DNA from 4 places in the Metabacillus sp. GQ13 genome. Region 3 is predicted to be linked to each of the others. Evidence: riboswitches for the same ligand, from Rfam matches in the RefSeq annotation. Region 3 holds a riboswitch; each other region holds the start of a gene.
What was found. A riboswitch is a leader RNA that binds a small molecule or an ion and turns the genes downstream of it on or off. The one in region 3 is predicted to bind S-adenosylmethionine.
Positions count from the first base shown of each region.

Region 1 (6,120 bases), on a different contig from region 3:
CCATTGATTCACACTTCGTGCAATAAAAACTGTGTTCAAAAAATAAAGGTGTGATTCCTAACTCATCAGCCGTAAAATTCGAAAAGATTTTTTGTGCATCATATGTTCCATAATAATCACCCACACCAGCATGGTCTCTTCCAACAATAAAATGTGTACATCCGTAGTTTTTACGTACTAATGAATGGAAGATTGCTTCACGTGGTCCAGCATATCTCATTGCGGCTGGAAAAACAGCTAAACAGACACGTTCTTTTGGATAATAACTATCTAACAATACTTCATAGCTTTCCATACGAATATTCGCCGGAATATCATCAGACTTCGTTTCACCAACAAGTGGATTTAAAAATAGTCCATCAACCGTTTCTAAGGCTGTTTTTTGGATATATTCATGTGCACGATGTACAGGATTACGAGTTTGGAAACCAACAATTGTTTTCCAATTTAATTCAGCAAATTTTGCTCTAGACTCTTTAGGATCTAAGTAATATTCCGCAAACTTCTTTTCTGGTCGTTTGACGAGTGTGACTTTTCCACCAACATAGACATCGCCACGTTCAAACATCTTTTTAACACCTGGATGTTCTAATTCATCAGTACGATACACATTAACTGCTTCTTTTGGTTTATCTGGTGAATAAATGTCAGATACAATAATCGTACCATATGTAACTTCGTCGGCTACAAGGCGAACCTCCTCACCAATAGATAACGTTGCCGCTTTATCTTCTGAAACTGGTAGCGTGATTGGAATACTCCACACTGACCCGTTTTTTAATTTCATATTTTCTACTACAGATTGATAATCCTCTTGCGTAAAGAAACCTTCAATGGGGCTATATGCACCTATTGCAATTAACTCTAAGTCACTTAATGCAGTACCATCCAATTCAATTTCCTTTTGAATATTTGTTACATCAGTACCTAATGATAATCTTTGTATTAATGTTCCTCCGTGTGGTAATAAGCTCATGATTAAAAATCCTCCAATTCATATAATTACAATTTATTTCAACAGAGATTAAAACTAAATCCCTCCGCCCTCGTGATGAACAGTCCGTTTCTCTTGTTTAGTTGCCTTCATTAAATTAAGTGCTCCAATGGTTGCAAGTAATAGACTTGCTAAAACAACGATCGAATATAGATCACTTTCAATAAATAATTTCACTAAGAAATAAGACATAGTTAACGATATAAGGGGTGAAATCACCCAAATTGTTAACATGTTTTTTACAATCTTTTGTTGAAATATATTACTACCAGATTTGGCTATTCCTATACCTAATATAGATGAGGTTGTTATTTGCGTAAGTGGCACAGGAATTCCAAAAACGGATGCAATGGTAACCAGCGTCGCACCTGTCCCTGATATAAGTATTCCTTCGATTTTAGAAAAACTTGTTATTTTCTTACCATTTGTTTCTAGAACCCTCCGACCAAGTAGCAAAGCGCCTATGGCAACAAATGCACCACCAATCAAAGTCCCCTTCGAAACTGAGAGAATTTGAGCACTAACTAAAGGTCCTACTGCATTTGCTACATTATTCATTCCTGCAGAAAACGCTTCAAAAAAGCCAGCGAAAATGAGAAGGTACGTAATCACTTTTCCATCAAATGAATACTTTTCCGTTAACTTAAAATAATGGAGGCATTTTATGAATAGAAACGCAATGCCAAACGCAACGATTGGTACCAATATCCAAAACATCACAATCGATAATAATTTGTCTACAAATAACATTTTATAGGCAATTCCTACACCTACAACTGCACCTACCGTAACCTCACTAGTTGAAAGAGGTATACCTAATATATTCGCTAAAAAAAGTGAAAAAGTTGCTGAGAAGAGGATGATAATAACAATTTTTATTGAGATAAGTGACGTTGGAATGATTCCAGAACTAATCGTTTTAACAACTTCTCCTCCACCAATTACTGCACCTAAAATAACACCAATTGCACAGATGATAAGAGCATTCCTTGGTCGTAATATTGCTCCGGCACCATATGCAACTCCCATGGAAGCTGCTGCACCACTGGCCCCAATATTCATCGCAAAAAAGATGCTGATACCTATTGCGATAATCTCTAACATCTATTACTCCCCCTTATTGATGGAGGCCACATTCTGTTTTCATTTGCCCAGTCCATCTGCCAGATCTTAAATCATTTTCATTAAAAGCAGGTTTTGTGCAATGAAAACAACCAATGCTCGGATATCCTCTGTCATGTAAAGGATTGTAGATTAAGTCATTTTTATGAACGTATCTCCAAACATCTTTCCACGTCCAATGAATTAGCGGGCAAACCTTTACTGAATGAAAGCGTTCATCCTTGTTGATATAGTTAACGTGTTTTCTTGTTTCAGATTGTTCACGTCTTAGCCCAGAGATCCAGGCAGTGGAACCTTGTAGTGTTTCAGTTAATGGAACTATTTTTCGGATATCACAACATTTATTTGGTGCAGTTTCCCAAAGCTTATCACCATATAATTCAGCTTGCTCTTCTAATGTAAGCTTAGGTTTCTTTAATTGAATATTAAGTGATGGATATTTTTCCTTCACCTTATCGATTAGCTCATAGGTTTCTTTAAAATGAACATCAGTATCCAGAAACACAATTTTTGCGTTAGGTTTTACTATGGCTATTAAATCAATCAAGACAATACCTTCAATTCCAAAACTACATGCATAGACAACTTCTTCACCGTAGTGTTCATATGCCCAATGGATAACATTTAATGCTCCTTTATACGTCTCATCTTCAATAAAATCTTCGCTCACTTCTGACCAATTCTCATAAGTTAGCAAACCATTCACCTCTTTCTCACACTATCTTACTTGGTTTTAAAAACCATTTATTCACACGTTAATAGTCGGGATTAATGGTGCAACCAACCATTATACGATGAATTTAGCAAATAATACTCTGTTTCAGATGATTTAGCCAGACACTATTTTTCTATAAAGCTTCTTTTTGATGCATTTTTATGTGTTAAATAGAGAAAAGCCCACCATAACAGGAAGACTTTTAAGGATGATCTACCCTTATCTTCCAAATTGGTATCAGTTTAGATTTGGCTGGAATTAGCACCTTACATCTTACTTCTTGCAGGTTGCTGGGCTTCAAAGGACCAGATCCCTTCACCACTCTTGATAAGAAATATGTTATTGTTTCTAAATTTTAACACAATTCTTTCAAATGTCAACCCGAGTTTATTGATCGGAATAATAATATTATCTATTTACGTGAAAGTTAATTGTACGTTGGTTTTTATCTTCGGAAAGACCAATTATTAACCAATAAGTTTCTTTTCATCATATATATATACAAAGAACACACAAAGGGTGTTCTTTCGCACATATAAAATATCGCAATATGTTGAAATCCTTTTCGCAATGTAAGTTCCAGTAGATATAATATTACAGTGACGAGTATGATTTAATCTTCTAGTCTTACAAACTTACAAAATCAATTCCAGAAATATCTCTATTTAGAACTGTTTCGAATTAATAACTGACTTTCTTATTTGAAATTCTTTTAATAAGGGATAAAAACAATTAAGTACATACTTATTTAAAAAAGCGCGTTAGCTCCAAATTTAATTTTTCTTTTTCACTAAAAAACAAACCATGTCCGCTAAATTTAAACGGAATGAGTTTAGATCCTCTAATTCCTGCATGCATCAACTCAGCAAAAACGTAAGGACACACCTTATCTTTTACTCCATGGAAAATTCCGGTGGGTACATTAATTTTTTCTAAATCTTTCCTTAGATCTTCATCGCGTAAAGAAACAAGACTCATTGCCGTTGCATATCCAGAAGCTTCGTTTCCTAATCCATTGAACCAATTCTTAAAGTTCTCAGATACAAAAAGAGCAAAAAAGCTATCTCCAAAATCACTAATCATTTTAGGTCGATCATTAAACGTATCTTCAATGAGTTTATTAACCTCTTCCTTTGTTTTTCCAAACGGATAATTTGGGCGATGCGTAAATACCGGTGCTGCTGCACCTAAGAGAGCTAGCTTTGCAACCTTATATCCCTCATGTCTTGCCATAAATCTTATCGCTATTCCTCCCCCCATAGAATGTGAGACAAGTAATACATTTTCTAGTCTAAGGGTATCGATCACTATTCGAATATCATCTGCTAGTCGATTATATGTGTAGCTACCAGAGGGTCGGTCTGACTTTCCATAACCACGAAAATCAATTCCAATACAACGATAACCCAATTTAAGAAAATGATTAAATTGATACTCGAACATTTTATGATTGACAGGCCAACCATGTAAAAAAAGAATTGTTTTTCCCTCACCAGGATTAATATCTTCAACAAATATATTGACATTCTGTTCAACTGTAATGTAGTAGCCCATTTAACTCCTCCTCGCATTACCTTTTCTTTAGCTTATAGAGGATGCCATTTATTTAGACTCTTTTTGGTAAACTTTAAGAACCACATCAAAGTTTGTCAAAAACAAAAAAACAGTGTGCTTCCAAAAGGAAACCACCGCTTTATTGTTCTTATAATAGCATATAGCTTTATTATCTATCTTTTTGGCCTCGTTTCTAAAAGGAGAGCACGACTATTCGCCATATATGTAAAGAAGTACTATTAGGAAAAATCTTTGCGAAAACAGCCTTCTTTATATGTAAATCCGATTTATAACTTAGCTTAATATTGAAAACCTACGAAAGAACACTTTGTGTTGAAGTAAAGAATCAAAGATTATTGGTGATGAAGATCGTTCTTTTTAAGAACTGAAATAATACTGTAGGAAATAGTCTCCCAAATAGACTCGTCATTTAAATAGGAGTTTCTAAGCTTACTATACATCTCCTTCTGCTTATCCTTAAAATCTAGAGAATCATTAGAAGGTAAAGAATTCCGTTCACTCTCAACTAATTTCTGTAGCTTTTGCGCTCTCGGACCCCATACAGCCATTTCTTGTCCATTTTGATCGATAAAGATAAAGATCGGTATTGATCGAGCTGTTTCATTCGTTAAATATTTGTCCATTAGCTCTAGGTTTTGATCTCTAAGTAAAAAACGAACCTGCATGCTGGCTGCTTCAGCGATTCTTAATAAAATCGGATTATTTACTAGTGCATCCCCACACCAATCTTCTGTGAGAACAACTACCCTGAGCTTCTTCCCTTGAATTTTCTCTAAAAAGGCGACATCATCCTCATTTAATGTAAAACGGTCGTAAATTGAGAGGATTTCTTCCTTATTTACACTCATCTGATCTGTATACTGTTCAAATGTAAGCCCTTTAAAAAACCAATCTTCTAAATTCACATTTATCACCTCGACATCAAATTAGCATTTTATTCGCATGATTGCGAGAAAATTGCTTCGTTTAAACTCATTAACCTAGTTTCATCTTTAATACTATACTATATATGAACGATAGAACTATTTATATTCTGTTTTATCATTTTATTGCTGCATTGTCACTTAAATAATAAAAATATTCAAAAAAAATATATATTAAACATACAACTGAAGGTCCCAAAATTAAGGACCCTTAGTTTTGGGCTTATGTCTTTTCAAAAAAATTTTTTCTGATGATGAGGATTATTATCATAAGAATATCTTTGCTAAAGCTGAAATTTGTTAGTGCCTCATTACATTCTTTGCAAAAATGGTCATTATCGACAATAAAAAAAGTCACTATGAACGATGACTTTTTCTACGTGGTACTATTTAGTTCTCCAACCAAGCTTCGGATGTAGGATTTTCTCTCCACATTTTTAACCTAGTAAGATCTTGTTTACTTACATATCCTTCGTGAACTGCAACTTCTAATAATGAATCATAATCGCATAGTGACTTCGCTTCTACGTTTGCTTGTAGTAGTTGTTCATTTCCTACAGCTAGTCCATAAGAAAATATTGAGACAATTCCAAGTACTTCACAGCCTTCAGCACGTAGAGCTTCAACAGCTGTAATGGCACTTCCTCCGGTTGAAATTAGATCCTCAATCACAACAATTTTCTGGTTGCGTTTCACTTGTCCCTCGATTTGGTTCCCTTTACCATGTCCTTTTGCTTTACTACGAACATAGCACATTGGTAAATTTAATCTATCACTCACCCAAGCAGCAT
Region 1 is NZ_JCAXET010000006.1:3,734-9,853, forward strand. It holds gene sat (sulfate adenylyltransferase) at 1-976, opposite strand, end outside; gene cysP (sulfate permease) at 1,031-2,098, opposite strand; gene AC6CHR_RS08665 (phosphoadenylyl-sulfate reductase) at 2,112-2,813, opposite strand; SAM riboswitch class I at 3,048-3,165, opposite strand; gene AC6CHR_RS08670 (alpha/beta fold hydrolase) at 3,576-4,385, opposite strand; gene AC6CHR_RS08675 (thioredoxin family protein) at 4,739-5,311, opposite strand; gene pyrE (orotate phosphoribosyltransferase) at 5,720-6,120, opposite strand, start outside.
Region 1: linked by a shared signal. The riboswitch ahead of AC6CHR_RS08665 (phosphoadenylyl-sulfate reductase) and the one ahead of AC6CHR_RS02980 (methionine biosynthesis PLP-dependent protein) in region 3 are both predicted to bind S-adenosylmethionine.

Region 2 (6,120 bases), on a different contig from region 3:
AAATTGGTCAGACAACAGGTTGTCGATATGTATGGCAACGTCAGCATTGAGTTAGCTACAGCATTTGCTGAAGCAATCGGGGCGAATCCTCCTCAAAATGGTGTGATGAATGGAACAAAGTCTTCGCCGGCACTTAGCCAGGAAAATACTAAGAAAAACCATATCACACGTAAGATTGGTGTAATTGTAAGCAATGACTTTAATGGGGAAGAGGTCATCACCAGTTTAGAAAAATTAAAGGCATATGGTCTCCAGCCTGAAATTATTAGCGAGAATTTAGGAATGGTAAATGGTACCGACAATGCTAGTCTAGAAGTTGATCATACATTTCTTACCTGTGATTCAGTCTTATTTGATGCCCTTTATGTTGTTGGAAGTACCACAATTAATCAAACGTTTAAACAACAAACGACTCATTTTATTAAAGAAGCCTTTTCACATTACAAACCTATCGGAGTCACACACGGAGTTAAGAATGTATTCTTAACTGAAAACATGGTGAAGAGTCCTGGAGTGATAATTGGAGATGAAAAAAGTGAGTTTATTTCCAACTTCACTGAAGCGATAGCTGCACACAGGCATTGGGATCGAAACTATAAATGACCTTAAACTTTAGAAAAGTGCTGGATTCATTCAGCACTTTTTTTGTGGTGTGCCATCCGCAGGAGCGGACTCAATAATGGAAGTTAGTGGTGCAATTAACGTGGGAAGAGGTGCAATAAATAGCTGAAGTGGTTCAATTAAATGAGAGAGTGGTTCAATTCAGAGGAGTGGACTCAATCATGGAAGTTAGTGGTGCAATTAACGTGGGAAGAGGTGCAATAAATAGCTGAAGTGGTTCAATTAAATGAGAGAGTGGTTCAATTCAGAGGAGTGGACTCAATAATGGAAGTTAGTGGTGCAATTAACGTGGGAAGAGGTGCAATAAATAGCTGCAGTGGTTCAATTAAATGAGAGAGTGGTTCAATTCAGAGGATCGGACTCAATAATGGAAGTTAGTGGTGCAATAAACGTGGAAAGAGGTGCAATAAATAGCTACAGTGGTTCAATTAAATGAGAGAGTGGTTCAATTCAGAGGATCGGACTCAATCATGGAAGTTAGTGGTGCAATAAACGTGGAAAGAGGTGCAATAAATAGCTGCAGTGGTTCAATTAAATGAGAGAGTGGTTCAATTCAGCGAAGAGGCCTCAATAATGGAAGAAAGAGGTGCAATCTAGGCCAGTCAAATAAAATAATCATGAAAAGTGATACACAACTGGTGGAATTGCTACCTACATCCCCTAAATAAATATTAATCAGTACCTTGCATTGTTCACTAGTGCATGATAAGATAGATATATAATATAAATAAAGGCTGTTTCGCAAAGATTGTTGTTTTTCGTTATAAGCTTTGTTATATGTCTTTAGTCTTTCTTCGTGCTCTTTTCGCCTAATGACTTTGCCATTTTTCATGTTTGAGAACGACAAACTTATAGAAAAGAGCCTAAATGGAAAAAGAATTATTTTTGGTCCACTAGTAGACAATACACAGTAGTGATCAACATATAGTAGGAGATGACCGAAAATGAATGTTCAATTTAAAAAGGGAGTACTTGAGCTTTGTGTTTTAGTACTGATTTCAAAAAAGGATCAATATGGATATGAGCTAGCTCAAAATATTTCAAAGCGAATTGATGTAGCAGAGGGTACGTTATATCCATTGCTACGAAGATTAACGAAGGAAGACTATTTTACAACGTATCTAGTTGAATCCTCCGAGGGTCCGTCCCGAAAGTATTATACCCTTACCAAAAAAGGGAGAGAGTATATGCAGGAATTAATAGGTGAGTGGAGACAGTTTAGTCGAAGTGTTGATGAATTATTAGGGGAGAGTGAGGACCATGAATAAGCGGGAGTTTCTTAACGAATTAGCTAGTCAACTTAAGAAGGTACCTGAACATGATCGCAAAGAGATGCTTTATGATTTTGAGGAACATTTTGAATTAGGTATGACGAACGAAAAATCGGAAGAGGAAATCGCTGAAGATCTAGGAAACCCAAAGCTGATAGCAAAGGACTTGTTAGTTGATTATATGGTGTCACAGGCAGAAACCGATCAATCGGTAAAAAGCATGTTTCAAGCTGTACTTGCAACCATTAGCCTTAGTTTTTTTAATATCATCTTTTTATTAGGGCCAATTATTGCTGTCATTGGTGTTTATCTAGCTTTATCTGCATCAGCTATTACACTTACCCTTTCACCGCTTGCGTTGATTATTTCTCTCATTTTTTATGGTCCGACTAATATCGTAGTCGAATTCTTTATGGGACTCATTCTTTGTAGTTTAGGGGTATTAATGAGCATTGCAATGATTTATGTTGGCAAATTTTTATACAAAATGATTTTAAAATATGTGAAGTTTAATATCCGAATTGTAAAAGGGGGAAACAAATAAATGAAAAAGGTAGCATTAGGAGCATTAATCGCCCTTGTCATAGGTGTAGTTGGTTTGTTCACAGTAGGTGGGAATGCATTTTCCATGGGTAAAAATGCAAATATAAATGAACAAGAAACAATTTCGGCTAACGGAATAAAAACGATGAAGATTAATGTGGATGTAGGGGAAGTACGAATTAGAGAAGGAGAAAGTGACCAAATAGACATCAAACTACATGGGAGTGTAGCTGAAAAATTAAAGGACCAAATAAAATTCAAGGTTGTTAAGAGCGAAACAAAAGTCGAGGTTGTTGTTCGTGAATCAAATAAATTTTTCATTCAAATCCCTTTTGTGAATTCAGGTCTCCAAAGTGAACGTATTCTGGATGTAAGCATACCAAAGAGTTTATTAGATAAGCTTGAAGTAAACACAAATGTTGGTGAAATCGATATTGAAGGTGTTGAACCAACTGAATTGTATGTTAATAGTGATGTTGGCGAAATATATGTTAATCAATATAGTGGAAATGGAAATTATGTAACTGATGTAGGGGATATCGAATTAGAAAATATTAGTGGTAAAACGAATGCAGAGACGGATACCGGTGACATAGATATTGCTTTAATTGATATGAAAGATGATCTTGAGTTGCGATCAGATATTGGCGAACTAAAGGTTACCTTTGCAGAAGAACCTGGAAATATAGAGTTTGATTTAAATAGTGAACTAGGGGATGTGTCAATCTCAGGATTTAAAGGATACAAAGACTCGGATTCTCGAAGTATCATCACTCAAATTGGAACCAATGGACCTACCCTGAAAGCAACGACAGAGATTGGTGACATATCAGTTAAGAGATAACTGGTTCAAAGGTCTTCTATTACCTTGAAAGTAAGAAGGGTCATCATCCGGGATTGATTGGCTAAGACTTCTAATAACAAGCTTTATGAAAATAACTTTTAGTAAGAGATGGTCATGAGACTATCTCTTTTCTTATGTTTAAATCTTAGGCATTGTGCGGGTACAGATGTAGTTACCTTTCCTGTCAGCTGCAACAAATGACACGCTCAAATAAATTAATTAATAGTTTAGAAATATTAAATTTTTAGTGAAAACAACTTGCAATTTCCTTAATATTCTTTAAAATAAGAAATAATTAAATTTTACGACAAATTTAGACAAAATCCTTATCGAGAGTGGCAGAGGGACTGGCCCATTGATGCCCAGCATCCGCTATAGAATGATAGCAAGGTGCTAATTCCTGCAGAATGTTAAAGTTCTGATAGATAAGAAGAGATATAAAAATGCTCTTCCTTAAAAGGAGGGGTTTTTGTGTTTAAAATACGAACGAATATAAATGTTTTATCGATAATGTTTGCCTATAGGTCTTTAATTTGTACGATAACTAGTGTATATTTGTCTGTAGAAGAAAAAACACGAATATAAAGGTGGGGCATACATGAAGAAATTATTTGTATTTATTGCTTTATTCACGGTGTTATTGGCGGGCTGTGGAGCTAATGAGACAACAAAATCATCAGGTGAGAAAACAGAAGCAAAGTCAAAGAAAATTGCTCTTGTACTCCCTGAGAAAATTGGTGTGAATCCATTCTTTCAACAAATGGATGAGGGTGCAAAAAAAGCAGCAGAAGAATTCGGTTTTGAGCTGAAAACGATCGAATCGACAGACCTTGCAGCAATAGAAGAGAATTTACGAGTAGCTGTAGCTGAGGGTTATGATTTAATTATTACCTCTTCATTTGAATCAGAAGATGCATTAAAAAAGGTTGCGAGTGAAAACCCAGACAAGCAATTTGCCATTATTGATACAACAGTAGATTTACCAAACGTACGAAGTGTAAACTTTAGAGAACATGAGGCAGCCTACTTACTAGGTGCAGCTGCTGGTTTATCAACAAAAACGAATACAGTTGGCATGGTTACCGCAGTTGATATACCACTAATGAAAAAGTGGACAGTTGCGTTTGAGCAAGGCTTAAAGTCAACAAATCCAGATGCAGAGTACTTAGTGAATTATGTAGGAAGCTTTGATGATCCAGCTAAGGCAAAGGAACTTGCCATTCTTCAGGCGTCTAAAGGTGCTGACTTCATTGCTGGAGCAGCGGCAGTTGGAGATCTTGGCGTTTTTGAAGCAGCTAAAGAAAAGGGCTTTTTCACAGCAGGACAAGATATCGATCGTACCGTACTTGATCCCGAACATATTGTCTTATCACAATTAAAAGGAACAGATGCAGTAGCATATGAAACGATTAAAGCATTTTCTGAAGGGACATATGAACCAGGGGCTGTCGCTTATGGTCTGAAAGAAGATGGTGTTGGTTTGACCTACGTAACAGCGGAAAGTGAAACACCATTAAATGATTTTGTCGGACAAGACGTAATCGAAAAAGTGACGACTATCAAAGATAAGATTGTAAGTGGTGAGCTAGAAATTGCCAATCCATTAGAAAACTAATTATATAAGGTAAAATCGGAACCGACTACAGCTATTGCAGTCGGTTCCCTGTGTGTCACTGAGGGAGGATGAATAATGCCAAACCGTTTAGAAATGAAAAATATGACAAAAAAGTATGGAAGTTTTACAGCGAATGACTCTATTTCTCTAGCGCTAAAAGTAGGTGAGGTTCATGCAGTCGTAGGAGAAAATGGCGCAGGAAAAACCACATTAATGCGCATGCTCTATGGAATGGAATTGCCTACCTCAGGTGAGATTTATATAGATGGAAAGCAAATGAACTTCACAACACCAAATGACGCAATTGAAAATCGGATTGGAATGGTTCACCAACATTTTATGCTGTTTCCTGACTTCACAGCTGCCGAAAATATTGTGATTGGGCATGAACCGAGAAAGGCTGGTTTTTTCAATCGAAAGCAGGCTATTGAGAAAGTACAGCAACTAGTAGACCAATACAAAATTCCAGTTAGACCAACAGCAAAAACAGCTGATTGTTCTGTCGGAGAGCAACAGAGAATGGAAATCCTCAAAGTACTCTATCAAGGGGCGGAAATGATTATTTTAGATGAGCCATCGGCGGTATTAACACCCCATGAGGTAAAGGATTTATTAGGAACTATTCGTCAATTAGCTGATCAAGGTAAAAGCATTATTCTTATTACCCATAAACTTCGTGAAGTGATGGAGGTTGCGGACCATATTACCGTTCTCCGTAATGGAAAGGTCACTGGATCTGTAGCTAGAGATGAGACCTCAGTTGATGAGTTAGCAAAGCTGATGGTTGGTCGTGACCTTCAAGAGTTAACTAGCCGTGCCCAAATAAATGGTGAGGCGATTCTTGAAGTGAAAAATGTAACTGTCCAGGAAAAGGCGAATAAACCGGTTCTAAACCGTATTTCTTTTAAAGTGAATCGTGGCGAAATTGTTGGGATTGCTGGTGTTTCAGGAAATGGACAATCAGAGCTACTTCAAGTAATTTCTGGATTGAGATCAATGAACTCAGGAGCCGTTTTCATTGATGGAAAACAAGTAACAAATCAATCCGTTAAGGCGATTCGTCAAGCGGGATTATCACATATCCCAGAGGATCGTTATTTATGGGGGGCTGCGAAACAGGCAAGTGTTGAAGAGACCGCGATTATGGGGTATCACACAAAGAAGGAGTATCGTTCTTTTTCCTTTTTGCGAAAGAAACCTTTTCGAACCATTTTGAAAAGTTGGAT
Region 2 is NZ_JCAXET010000007.1:124,168-130,287, forward strand. It holds gene AC6CHR_RS10470 (catalase) at 1-603, shown strand, start outside; gene AC6CHR_RS10475 (PadR family transcriptional regulator) at 1,566-1,889, shown strand; gene AC6CHR_RS10480 (HAAS signaling domain-containing protein) at 1,882-2,436, shown strand; gene AC6CHR_RS10485 (DUF4097 family beta strand repeat-containing protein) at 2,437-3,279, shown strand; SAM riboswitch class I at 3,603-3,711, shown strand; gene AC6CHR_RS10490 (BMP family protein) at 3,878-4,894, shown strand; gene AC6CHR_RS10495 (ABC transporter ATP-binding protein) at 4,970-6,120, shown strand, end outside.
Region 2: linked by a shared signal. The riboswitch ahead of AC6CHR_RS10490 (BMP family protein) and the one ahead of AC6CHR_RS02980 (methionine biosynthesis PLP-dependent protein) in region 3 are both predicted to bind S-adenosylmethionine.

Region 3 (6,120 bases):
TGTCAATCATTCCCCACACGAATTATCTGGTGGAATGCAGCAGCGTGTCTCAATTGCCAGAGCGTTAGCAATGGACCCTGCGTTATTATTAATGGATGAGCCATTTGGTGCATTGGATGAGCAAACTCGTTCTAGATTACATGAAGTGTTAGAAAAGGTATTCTTAGAAACGAAAAAAACGATTTTGTTTGTGACGCATAGCATTCAAGAGGCATTAAAGTTATCAGATCGGATCGTGGTTATGGGAACTCAACCTGGTTGTATTTTAGATATTATTGAACTGAATTTTCCAAGACCACGTGAGCAAGCCCGTGAAGAGCTATTGAGCTATGAAGAAAGAATTAAAGGATTACTAAAATCTGAGATTGATAAAGTGATAGAAAAGGAGCAGCAATATGCAACCAGTCGTTAAACGAATTTTATTTTATGGAATTCTGTTGGTTGTATGGCAGGTTGCTGTTACAGTACTAGATATTTCACAGGCACTGCTTCCTGCACCAACAGATGTATTTACTTCGCTTTACACAGGCTTCGCTGATTTAACTCTTGTATATGATTTAACAGCAAGCTTTCGGAGATTGGCTATCGGTTTAGCCATTGCCCTATGTTTAGGTCTAACGTTGGGTGTGTTTTTAGCAAAATCAAAAACTGCTGATGAAACCTTGGGCTCACTTATTATTGCCTTACAATCAGTACCGAGTATTGTTTGGCTGCCACTAGCGATCATGTGGTTTGGACTAAATGAAGCGGCTGTAACCTTCATCATTGTTTTAGGTGCAACTTTAGTGATGACGATAAATATGAGAACCGGTCTAAAAAATGTACCACCACTCTATATAAAAGCTGCTCAAACTATGGACTATAAAGGCTTTAGTCTATTTTGGAAAGTTATGTTCCCGGCATCGATTCCTTATGCAGTAACAGGGACTAGATTAGCTTGGGCCTTTGCTTGGAGAGCCTTAATGGCTGGAGAGTTGTTAAGTACAGGACCTGGGCTAGGTTATAAATTGAAATTCGCATCAGACTTTGGAGATATGAGCTTAGTAATCGCGATAATGATGTTGATCATGGTTATTGGGGTTATTGTGGATCTATTATTTTTCCAACGTATCGAGAAAAGTGTCATGAAAAAATGGGGTTTAGATAATTAATAAAGAGTTTTTGCACTAATAAAATATGGAGGTATTAATATGAAGAAAAATTTATTAATGACAATACTATCACTAGTAGTTGTCGGTGTTTTAGCAGCTTGTGGTACATCAAATACAACGAGTACAAATGGTAGTGACAGCAAAGAAGAAGTTGTCATCGGTTATTTTCCAAACATTGATCACGTACCTGCAATGATAGCAAAAGATAAGGGCTACTTTGAAGAAGCACTTGGGGAAAATGTGAAAATTACTTATAAGACATTCCCAGACGGTGCAGCATTTATGACTGCCTTGAAAACAGGAGATATTACAGCAGGACTAGTCGGACCAGGACCAGTAATGAACAACTATGCAAATGGTGCAGATGTTAAGATCCTTGCTGGTGCATCTTCAGGTGGTACTGTCGTTGTAGCCTCAGCTAAAAGTGGTATTCAATCAATTGATGATTTATCGGGAAGCACATTTATTACACCTGGTGTAGGTTGTACACATGATGTTCAAATGGAAACATTCCTTCAAGACTTTGGTGTCACATCAGCACGTATTGGCGGAACGTTAAAGCATGTAACTGGTAATCCAGCTCAATATGGGGCAATGTTTGAATCAGGTAAAGTTGACTTAGCAGCTGTTCCAGAACCATGGGCATCTCAATTAGTGAATGATGGAGCGAAAATAATTGTTGATACCGATGAAATTTCATACGGAACAACACTTCCTAACACAGTATTGGCTACAAGTGGTAAATTAGTGGACGAAAACAAAGAATTAATTGCAAACATTGTAAAAGCACATGAAAAGAGTGTTCATTTCATCAATGAAAACCCTGAGGAAGCTCGTGACATAGCCATTAGTTCGATTAAAGAAATTACAGACCAAGATTTAGATCCTGCAATTGTAGAAAGTGCATGGGAACGTGTGACATATACAACAGAAGTAAATGCAGAAGTCGTTCAGGAATTTGCAAACTCTTCATTTGAATTGAAATTCCTTAAAGAAAAACCAGAATTCAGTGATCTTATTGACACTCAATTTCTGTCTAAATAGGCGATGCATGTGAAAAAACTACTTTTTATCACGTTAACTGTTTTTCTAGGTCTTGTTGGCTGTTCACAGTCTATCAACCTAGAAGAACATTTTTCACTAAATGGAACAATTGAACCTTTAAAAGCTGTGAATCAAGAGGGTAACGAAGTTGAGATGGAGGACTACAAGAATAAAGTTTGGCTTTCCACATTCATCTTCACTAATTGTGATACAGTCTGTTCGCCAATGACAGCTCATGTTGCAAAACTTCAAGAGCAATTAAAGAATGAAAAGGTCGATGTAGAGTTGGTATCCTTCACTATTGATCCTGATAACGATACACCCGAGGTATTAAAAGCATTTGCTGACAATTACGGAGCAGATTTTGACAATTGGAATCTTCTGACAGGCTATGAGCAATCAGAAATAGAATCATTTTCCAACAAAAGCTTTATAGCACCGGCTGCGAAACTAGAAGGCTCAAATCAATTTGTTCACAGCACATCTATTTATTTAATGAAAGGTCATAAGATACTTGAACAATATGATGCAGTATCTGAAGTACCATATGACAAAATAATCAAAGATATCAAACTATTACGTTAATTCTATTGCAATCCAAACTTGAATCATGTAAAGTAGTAAAAAAAGTAAGCTTGAAAATTTCATATATTTCTTATCGTGAGAGGCAGAGGGACTGGCCCAATGAAGCCTCAGCAACCGGTACAAAACAAGTGAAGAGTTGGTAACCGTTAATTTTGCTAAGTTAGGAACAAACAAATTGATTTTTAAACAGTATGGTAGATGAGAATAATTTGGGCAAAGTAAATTTGTTGAAATTATTTAGACTTGCCATTTGGCTTTCAAACCACTAAGCGAGAGCTTGGCTGTTGTCAAAAATCTTACTGATATGTTCTATATAAAACCGCAAAATATAACGACATGTGAGCTACATACCAAAATCTCCCTTCGTACCAAGGTGCTAAATCCAGCAAGCCACCACACCAGCATTATGCTTGAGAGATAAGAAGAAGCACATTTAAATATACAAGTCTTCTTCTTAACTGAGGAAGACTTTTTATTTTGTAGGGAGATTGAATAAATCTTGCCATAAACAACTAAGAAATCTATCTAATCTAAGTAAATGTATCCTTCACTTTTTTTAGGTGATTGTTTCTTCTAGGTTAGATGTAAAAAAATTTTAGGACGGTGACAACCATGAGTCAACGAATTGAAACGAAACTAGCTCAAATTGGAAATCGAAGTGAAAATATTACAGGGACAGTTAATCCCCCAGTCTATTTTTCAACAGCGTATCGTCATAATGGAATTGGCGAATCAACAGGATTTGATTATATCCGTACAGGGAATCCAACTAGATTATTAGTGGAACAGGCAATAGCTGATTTAGAGCATGGTGATCGTGGGTTTGCTTTTAGCTCAGGTATGGCAGCAATTCAAACAATTATGGCCCTTTTTCAAAGCGGAGATGAACTTATTGTTTCCTCAGATCTTTATGGTGGAACCTATCGCTTATTTGAAAGAGAATGGAAAAAGTATGGTTTATCTTTTCAATATGATCATTTTACAAACCCTGCTGAGACAGAAAAGTTAATTACAGAAAAAACGAAAGCGTTATTCATTGAAACACCAACAAATCCATTAATGCAAGAAGCTGACATTAAGGCGCTTGTGGCAGTTGCCAAGAAAAATAATATCTTAGTCATTGTTGATAACACGTTCTTTACACCGTTGATTCAGACACCAATATTAGACGGTGCCGACATTGTGATTCATAGTGCAACCAAGTATTTAGGGGGCCATAATGATGTGCTTGCTGGTCTTGTAGTAACAAAGGGTGAAGAACTAAGTAACGAATTTTTTCAACACCAAAATGCTATCGGAGCGGTTCTATCACCGTTTGATTCTTGGTTGTTAATGCGAGGAATGAAAACCTTATCGCTTAGAATGAGGCAGCATGAACAAAATGCGCAACTTGTTTCTCAGTTTCTGAATGATCATCCAGATGTGCTTGATGTTTTATACCCAGGTAAAGGTGGAATGCTTTCGTTTCGTTTACAGGATGAAGCATGGATTAATCCGTTTTTAAAGAACTTGAAAACGATAAGTTTTGCAGAAAGCCTAGGTGGAATTGAGAGCTTTATCACCTATCCTGCTACACAAACACATATGGATATCCCAGAAGAGATTAGAGTAGCAAATGGCGTCTGTAATAGATTACTTCGTTTTTCAGTTGGTATTGAACATTCAGAGGATATTATTGAAGATCTAGCGCATGCATTTAAACAAATGAGAGGAGCTGGAGCTGTTGAGTAATCATGATTGGACATTTCAAACAAAGCTTTTGCATAATGAATCAAAGGTGGATCGAGGAACTGGAGCAGTAAGTGTTCCGATTCATCATTCATCAACATTTCACCAATTCGATTTTGATGAATTTGGAAAATATGATTACGCACGTTCAGGGAATCCAACCCGTGAAGCATTAGAGCAAGCAATTGCTGAACTAGAAGGTGGAACAAGAGGATTGGCTTTTGCTTCAGGAATGGCAGCTATATCAACATCATTCCTTCTTCTATCACAAGGAGATCATGTACTTGTTACAGAGGATGTCTATGGTGGAACCTTCCGTATCATTACAGATGTTCTAACAAGGTTTGGTATCGAGCATACATTTGTTGATATGACAGATCTTCATCAAGTAGCTTCAGAAATTCGCCCTAATACGAAAGTTATTTATATGGAAACACCTTCAAATCCCCTCTTAAAAGTGACAGATATTCAAGGGATTGTAAATCTGGCAAAAGCAAATGATTGTCTAACCTTTTTAGATAATACCTTTTTAACACCAGAACTACAAAGACCGTTAGAATTAGGTGTGGATATTGTGTTACACAGTGCAACAAAGTTTTTAGCTGGACATAGTGATGTCCTTGCAGGTCTTGCTGTTGTGAAGGATATCGAGTTAGGAGACAAACTTTATAAGCTGCAAAATGCATTTGGGGCCGTATTAGGTGCTCAAGATGCATGGCTTGTGCTAAGAGGTTTAAAAACATTGCATGTCCGACTTAAACAATCGTCATCCTCGGCAATGGTACTAGCAGAGTATTTAAGTGAGCATCCTAAAGTCGAAGCTGTCTACTATCCAGGGCTTAGTTATCACCCAGGACATAAAACACATCATTACCAAGCGGACGGACCAGGTGCTGTTTTATCATTTAAGTTAGAAAATGCTGCAGCAGTTAAGACTTTAGTTGAAAATGTTAAGCTACCGGTTTTTGCAGTAAGCTTAGGGGCAGTTGAATCGATCCTGTCTTACCCAGCAAAAATGTCGCATGCAGCAATGCCTCCGGAGGAACGTGAAAAACGAGGGATAACAGATGGATTACTTAGACTAAGTGTTGGCTTAGAAAATGTCGATGATTTAATAAAGGATTTTGGTGAAGCACTAGAAAAATTACCACAACTTAAGAAAAAAGAAAGTGTTCGTTAAAACTGGCCTTTAGGTCAGTTTTTTTTGTGAAGGCTCTTTTGGAGAAAAAAGAGTTTATACATATTAGATTGATTAAGTTACAAACTACACTTAAACCCAAATTGGACAAGGGGGGTTCACAATGAAACAAAATAAAAAATATCTGACTTGGCTAACAATCTTTATTGGAATTCTACTAACACCAATTCTATCTTCTGCTCATGTAAAGTGGTTTGCCACAGTAGCACCAAAAAAGATAGCGATTGAGGAGATACTTTCACCTTTTTTTATTACCATATCTCTTCTATGTGCGATTCTGTTAGCTGTCGTATCACAGTTAATGGGCAAGGTAATGGACATTCCGCTTGCGAAAAGGTTGGACATGAAGCTCGATAGTTTCCGAAAATACTCTAGACATTTACTTAAATATGGGACAGCTTTATCTTTTATTCT
Region 3 is NZ_JCAXET010000002.1:143,952-150,071, forward strand. It holds gene AC6CHR_RS02960 (ABC transporter ATP-binding protein) at 1-412, shown strand, start outside; gene AC6CHR_RS02965 (ABC transporter permease) at 396-1,151, shown strand; gene AC6CHR_RS02970 (aliphatic sulfonate ABC transporter substrate-binding protein) at 1,191-2,195, shown strand; gene AC6CHR_RS02975 (SCO family protein) at 2,205-2,780, shown strand; SAM riboswitch class I at 2,848-2,985, shown strand; gene AC6CHR_RS02980 (methionine biosynthesis PLP-dependent protein) at 3,393-4,511, shown strand; gene metC (cystathionine beta-lyase) at 4,504-5,688, shown strand; gene AC6CHR_RS02990 (DoxX family membrane protein) at 5,810-6,120, shown strand, end outside.

Region 4 (6,120 bases), on a different contig from region 3:
TAGTTCATCACCGAGAATATTGCCTTCTTCATTTCTCCTGCATATTCCGTCCCGCCAATTAATATTGTTCTTTTCTCGAGTGATATGATTATAAATGTTTCAGAATGGGTACCATCAACTTCAGGATCTGCCTTAAAATATGGCGCAGATAAAATCGTAAAAGGTTTCTTAGATAATGGGAAGGAGTTCTCACTATCCCTAATGAATAACTGACTAGCAAATAAATTATGCCATGCATATTCATTTACTACCTGAAGAGGTAATTGATAGCGCTTATCTGCACCTGCATAACCATAGAAGATGTAAAATTCATCTCGTTCTTTTAAATGAGAGATAACCTTGCTATAAAGCTTATCAAATACTGATTCAGAAATTGGTTGATTGATATTTCCCCACTCAATTTTATTTTCTATCGATGGTTCTTTTACATAAAATTTATCCCTAGGAGATCTTCCAGTATACGCACCAGTCGTCGCACGAATTGCTCCAGTTGAAGTTAAAATACCTTCCTTGCGCTCAAGAACCTTTTCCACAAGTTGGGAAACCGATAAATTATGCCTCGCGTTATCCCCGTTAATAAGTTGAGTTAGCTTATTTGTCATCTCAGTTAGATTCATCCCATTACCACCTTTACTCGAGAAATGTCCTTCTTCTACTATATTACAATATACTGAGGAAAATTAGGCTCTTTTCTAAAGTCTCTTTTCCAAAAGCTTGTTGCTTATTGACTGATAAAAATCAACTTATGTATTTTATTTGTACCACTTTTATTAAATTCAAAAGGGAAGGATTAGGTATCTAAGTGAACATAGCAAAATTGAATCACATTTTTGGATATTTCAATCAAAAGAGGTAAGGATAAATAAAAGAATCAATAAGCAAGTAAACACAAAGGTTATCTAGTATATCTCATCGTTTTCTTATAAAATTCTTGTATTGTGGATAAGCACTTTGACATCCAGTGCATAGTAAACTTCACTCTTATACATAGGGTAAGTCAACATCGAATCGCTTACGCTCTTCGTGTTTCCTTTATCTAATTTGGGAGTGCTCCAGTTCATACGTCATTGAACGGGCTCTTCCACTTTTGTTCTTGACACTAGTAATTCTGTGCGCTATGATATGTCCTTGAACGGATTCTCTTATCCCGAGCTGGTGGAGGGACAGGCCCTATGAAACCCAGCAACCTGCTATTTAAGGAAAGGTCGTCATTTCGCTCTTACATGTAGAGTTCAAAGGTTGTATCTATTGTTTAAACAATTAGTGCAATTATTTCTATGTTGGAGTCGAAAATGAACCACGACATTTTCAAAACGCAAAGGTGCTAACCTGAAGCAAGGCGAAAGCCCTTGATCGATAAGAGCGAAAGGCGATGAACGATTACAAAACCTTTCCTCACAAGGGAAAGGTTTTTTTGTAGTGATAAGAATAGATAAGTTTTGTCCTTAGTTTACGTGTGTCCAACATAGTTTCGAATGAGGATCTTCATTAGAGTTTTATCAGGACAAGCATGTGGTAAAGGTACATAATACTTCTGTTCAGAAACATGCCAGCGTGATCCTTATAAGGTAAATAGACTTAGGGAAGAGTTCCGGATCAAATTTAATGAAAACGAATATAGGAGGAAGATTTAAATTATGACTAATAAGCGTCTTTTTACTTCTGAGTCTGTAACAGAAGGCCATCCAGATAAAATTTGTGATCAAATTTCAGATTCAATCCTTGATGCAATTATTGAAAAAGATCCAAATGCACGTGTAGCGTGTGAAACATCTGTAACAACAGGTTTAGTGCTAGTAGCTGGTGAAATTACAACAAGTACATATGTGGACATTCCAAAAATCGTTCGCGAAACGATTAAGGGAATTGGTTATACACGTGCTAAATATGGCTTTGATGCTGAAACATGTGCAGTATTGACTTCAATCGATGAACAATCTGCAGATATTGCATTAGGTGTTGATCAAGCACTTGAGGCTCGTGAAGGAAATATGACTGATGAAGAAATTGATGCAATAGGTGCAGGAGACCAAGGGTTAATGTTTGGGTTTGCATGTAATGAAACAAAGGAATTAATGCCACTACCAATTTCTTTAGCACACAAAATTGCACGTCGTTTAACCGAAGTACGAAAAGATGATATCCTACCTTACTTACGTCCTGATGGTAAAACACAAGTAACGGTTGAATATGATGAGTTTAATAAACCAGTTCGTATTGATACGATTGTCATTTCTACACAGCACCACCCAGAAGTTGCGTTAGAGCAAATTCAACGTAATTTGAAAGAATACGTTATTAATCCTGTTGTTCCTAAGGAATTAATTGACGAGAATACGAAGTATTTCATAAACCCAACAGGTCGTTTCGTAATTGGTGGACCTCAAGGTGATGCAGGCTTAACTGGTCGAAAAATTATTGTTGACACATATGGTGGCTATGCAAGACATGGTGGAGGAGCATTTTCTGGTAAAGATGCAACTAAGGTTGATAGATCTGCTGCATATGCGGCTCGTTATGTTGCAAAAAATATTGTAGCCTCTGGTTTGGCTGATAAGTGTGAAGTTCAACTGGCTTATGCTATTGGCGTTGCACATCCTGTATCGATAGCAATTGATACATTTGGAACGGGTCAAGTATCTGAAAATACTTTAGTTGAAGTTGTGCGAAATAACTTTGATTTACGTCCAGCTGGTATAATTAAAATGCTTGATCTACGCCGTCCAATTTATAAGCAAACGGCAGCCTATGGACATTTCGGTCGTAATGACCTAGATCTTCCATGGGAAAGAACTGATAGAGCTGAGGCAATAAGTAAAGAAGCACTAAATCAATAGGCTGTTAAAAAGGAAAAAACACGTTAAAGGGAAACAACTTTTGACACAGAAACAATAATGATTGAAATAGCACACAAACCGAATTGGTTCGTGTGCTATTTCGATTGTTAGGGCATCCTTAGAATTACGTAATAACGTTAAGTGAATAAGTGTAAAAAAAGCAAATTATCTAATAATATTGGACTTTGTTCCGCGGATATAAATATACTATGGGTAAGGTAATTTAAACTCTGTGAACGATGGGATTTACATATTGGTGATGTTTAGCTTCAAAGACAGCAATTAGAGCTTTTTAAACAATTAAGCTATATGTTTAGGTTGGTGAAGTGAACCTAGCAAATAATAATATGTACATAAACATTTATAACAATCGTTTCTTATCAATGGGCTTTTTTAAAAATGAATAGTATATCTATAAAATGTGTATAAATGATGTAGTGGTTAACCGGTATATTCATCATTTAACTCATAGTTAGTGACTAATTGGAGGTTTTTGTAGAATGACAAAAGGATATTTGAGTTGCTTCATTCTTTTCCTAGCTTTTTTATTGACTGGTTGTCAAGGTTCAGAGGATCATAACGGGCATCAAGCTGCTGAAGAAGAAGTGAAAATCCCAAAAGTGGAAATTATCGCTAATGAGCAGGTTAATAAAAATGAAGATATAACAATAGCAGCCAACGTTTATTATGGTGAGGAATTGGTAGACGATGCAGAAGTCATATTTGAAGTAAAACTAGGTGATCAATCTGAAAAAGTGGAAGCTAAGCTAATTGATAATGGGAAATATGAAATTAACTATCAATTTAAAGAAGACGGAACATATTCCGTAACGGCTCACACGAATGTGAAAAGTTATCATACGATGCCAACTAAGGATATTGTGGTTGGATCAGGAGAAAACGGCAAGGAAACCACAAAGGCAACAGATGTGGATGAACATCATCATGAAGACCATGCAAGTGCGGAACATCATCCTAGTAGTGTAACAATCAATGTAGAAGAATTAACTGGTTTTAAAGTAAATAAGGAAGAAACGTTATCAACAAATATAGAAGAAGCTGAACAGCCTTTTACTGAGGCGATCGTACGATTCGAAATCTGGAAGGATGGAGAGGAGAAACATCAATATGTTGATGCTACTGAATTTTCTACAAAAGGGGAATACACAGCATCCTATACATTTGATGAGATCGGTAATTATACGGTAAAAGTACATGTTGAAAAGGAAGAGGTTCACGCCCATATTGAAACTTCGGTTGAGGTTAAATAAGGGGCTTGGCCTCTTTTTTTTTGTTTTGTAAAAGTTTAGTCATGTACAAACACCTAGGATAATGATCTCCCTATTTACTATAAGATGAAGATATTGATCATCTAGATAGGGAATTTATCCCTTTTAAATCGTGTCTTTTTTCATATTAATAGTCAGAATTTATATATATTTGAAAAATGTTGAAACAATTACCATTTATCAGTCGTCTTATAGTCAAAACAAGGATTAGGTTTCTTAATGAATAAGATGCCTTATTAAGAATGGGTGATAGCATTATGTGTGGTTTTGTTGGTGGTCTCTATTATGAAGAAACAGCTGTAAGTGATGAACGACTTGAATTGTTTTCAAAAGCAAATGAACTAATTTTTCATCGTGGCCCCGATGATTGTGGATATTTTCATGATCATTATGTTTCGATGGCATTCCGAAGATTGAGTATAATTGATAAAGAAAACGGACATCAGCCGTATTCTTATGACAATGGTCGATATATTATTTCTTTTAATGGTGAAATTTATAACCATATTGAATTACGTGAAACGTTACGTGGATGGGGAATAGAATGTGAGACAAGTAGTGACACAGAAGTGCTTGTTGCATTGTATGCTGCAATTGGGAAAGATGTTTTATATCGAATTAGAGGTATGTTTTCCTTTCTGATCTGGGATACAGAGGAGAACCTATTATTTGGTGCACGAGATCATTTTGGAATTAAGCCTTTTTATTATGCAGACCGACAAGATGGAATCTTTTTTGCTTCAGAGAAAAAGAGTCTTATTCCATTTATTGACTCAATCCAGCTTGATAAAAGCTCCTTACAACAATATTTAGCATTTCAATATGTTCCAGAACCTTTAACTATGGATACTATTATTCGCAAGGTTCCACCAGGTAGTTATTTTATTAAAAAAGAAAATGACGAAAAATGCACGTTTACGTCATATTGGAAACCAGAATTTCAACCTAGTGCAACCTATAATGAAGAGCATGAATTAAAAAATATTCGAGAGGCTTTAACAGAGTCGGTTGAGAAGCATATGAGAAGTGATGTACCGGTTGGAGCTTTTTTATCAGGAGGGATTGATTCAACAATTATCGCTTCATTAGCAAGCCAAATTCATCCTTCCATAAACACATTTACTGTTGGTTTTGAATATGAAAAGTATAGTGAAGCAGATGTTGCAGAAAAGACTGCAGAAGTACTTGGAACGAATCACACGACTTATTTGGTTAAACCTGAAGAATTCATTCGTGAATTACCAACTATCATTCGGCATATGGATGATCCTGTTGCAGATCCAGCATCTATCCCACTATATTTCATTGCCCGTGAAGCTAGTAAACAAGTAACAGTTGTATTATCTGGAGAAGGAGCAGATGAACTATTTGCTGGATATAATATTTATAAAGAGCCTAATGACTTGGCAATGTTTCATTCTATTCCAAAATGGGTAAAAAATTTCTTGCTTTCATCTTCAAAAATACTTCCCGATGGTATGAAGGGGAAAAGTTTTATTTATCGTGGTTGTACTAATTTATCTGATCGCTATATTGGTAATGCACATATTTTTAAAGAGCAGGATTTAGTGAATTTATTATCCTTTCCTTATGATTCTAGTTTTAAACGAACGACAGATCCTATTTATCAACAGGCAAAGCATTTAGATGATATTTCGAAGATGCAAACAATTGATATGAATACATGGCTAAGAGGAGATATTTTAACAAAAGCAGATCGGATGACAATGGCACATTCGTTAGAGTTAAGGGTGCCTTTCCTTGATAAGGAAGTTTTCAAAGCTGCTGCACATATTCCAGCGTCTAGTAAAATCCAAAATGGTGAAACAAAGTCGATGCTTAGGAGAGCTTTCAAGGATGTCATCCCTCACCATGTTGTGCACCGAAAAAAACTAGGATTTCCTGTTCCAATCCGTATCTGGTTAAAAAATGAATTGTATGATTGGACAACTTCCTTAATAAATAATAGTCAAACGGATTATTTGCTAAATAAA
Region 4 is NZ_JCAXET010000019.1:53,382-59,501, reverse strand. It holds gene pckA (phosphoenolpyruvate carboxykinase (ATP)) at 1-617, opposite strand, end outside; SAM riboswitch class I at 1,140-1,363, shown strand; gene metK (methionine adenosyltransferase) at 1,635-2,837, shown strand; gene AC6CHR_RS20500 (FixH family protein) at 3,338-4,108, shown strand; gene asnB (asparagine synthase (glutamine-hydrolyzing)) at 4,384-6,120, shown strand, end outside.
Region 4: linked by a shared signal. The riboswitch ahead of metK (methionine adenosyltransferase) and the one ahead of AC6CHR_RS02980 (methionine biosynthesis PLP-dependent protein) in region 3 are both predicted to bind S-adenosylmethionine.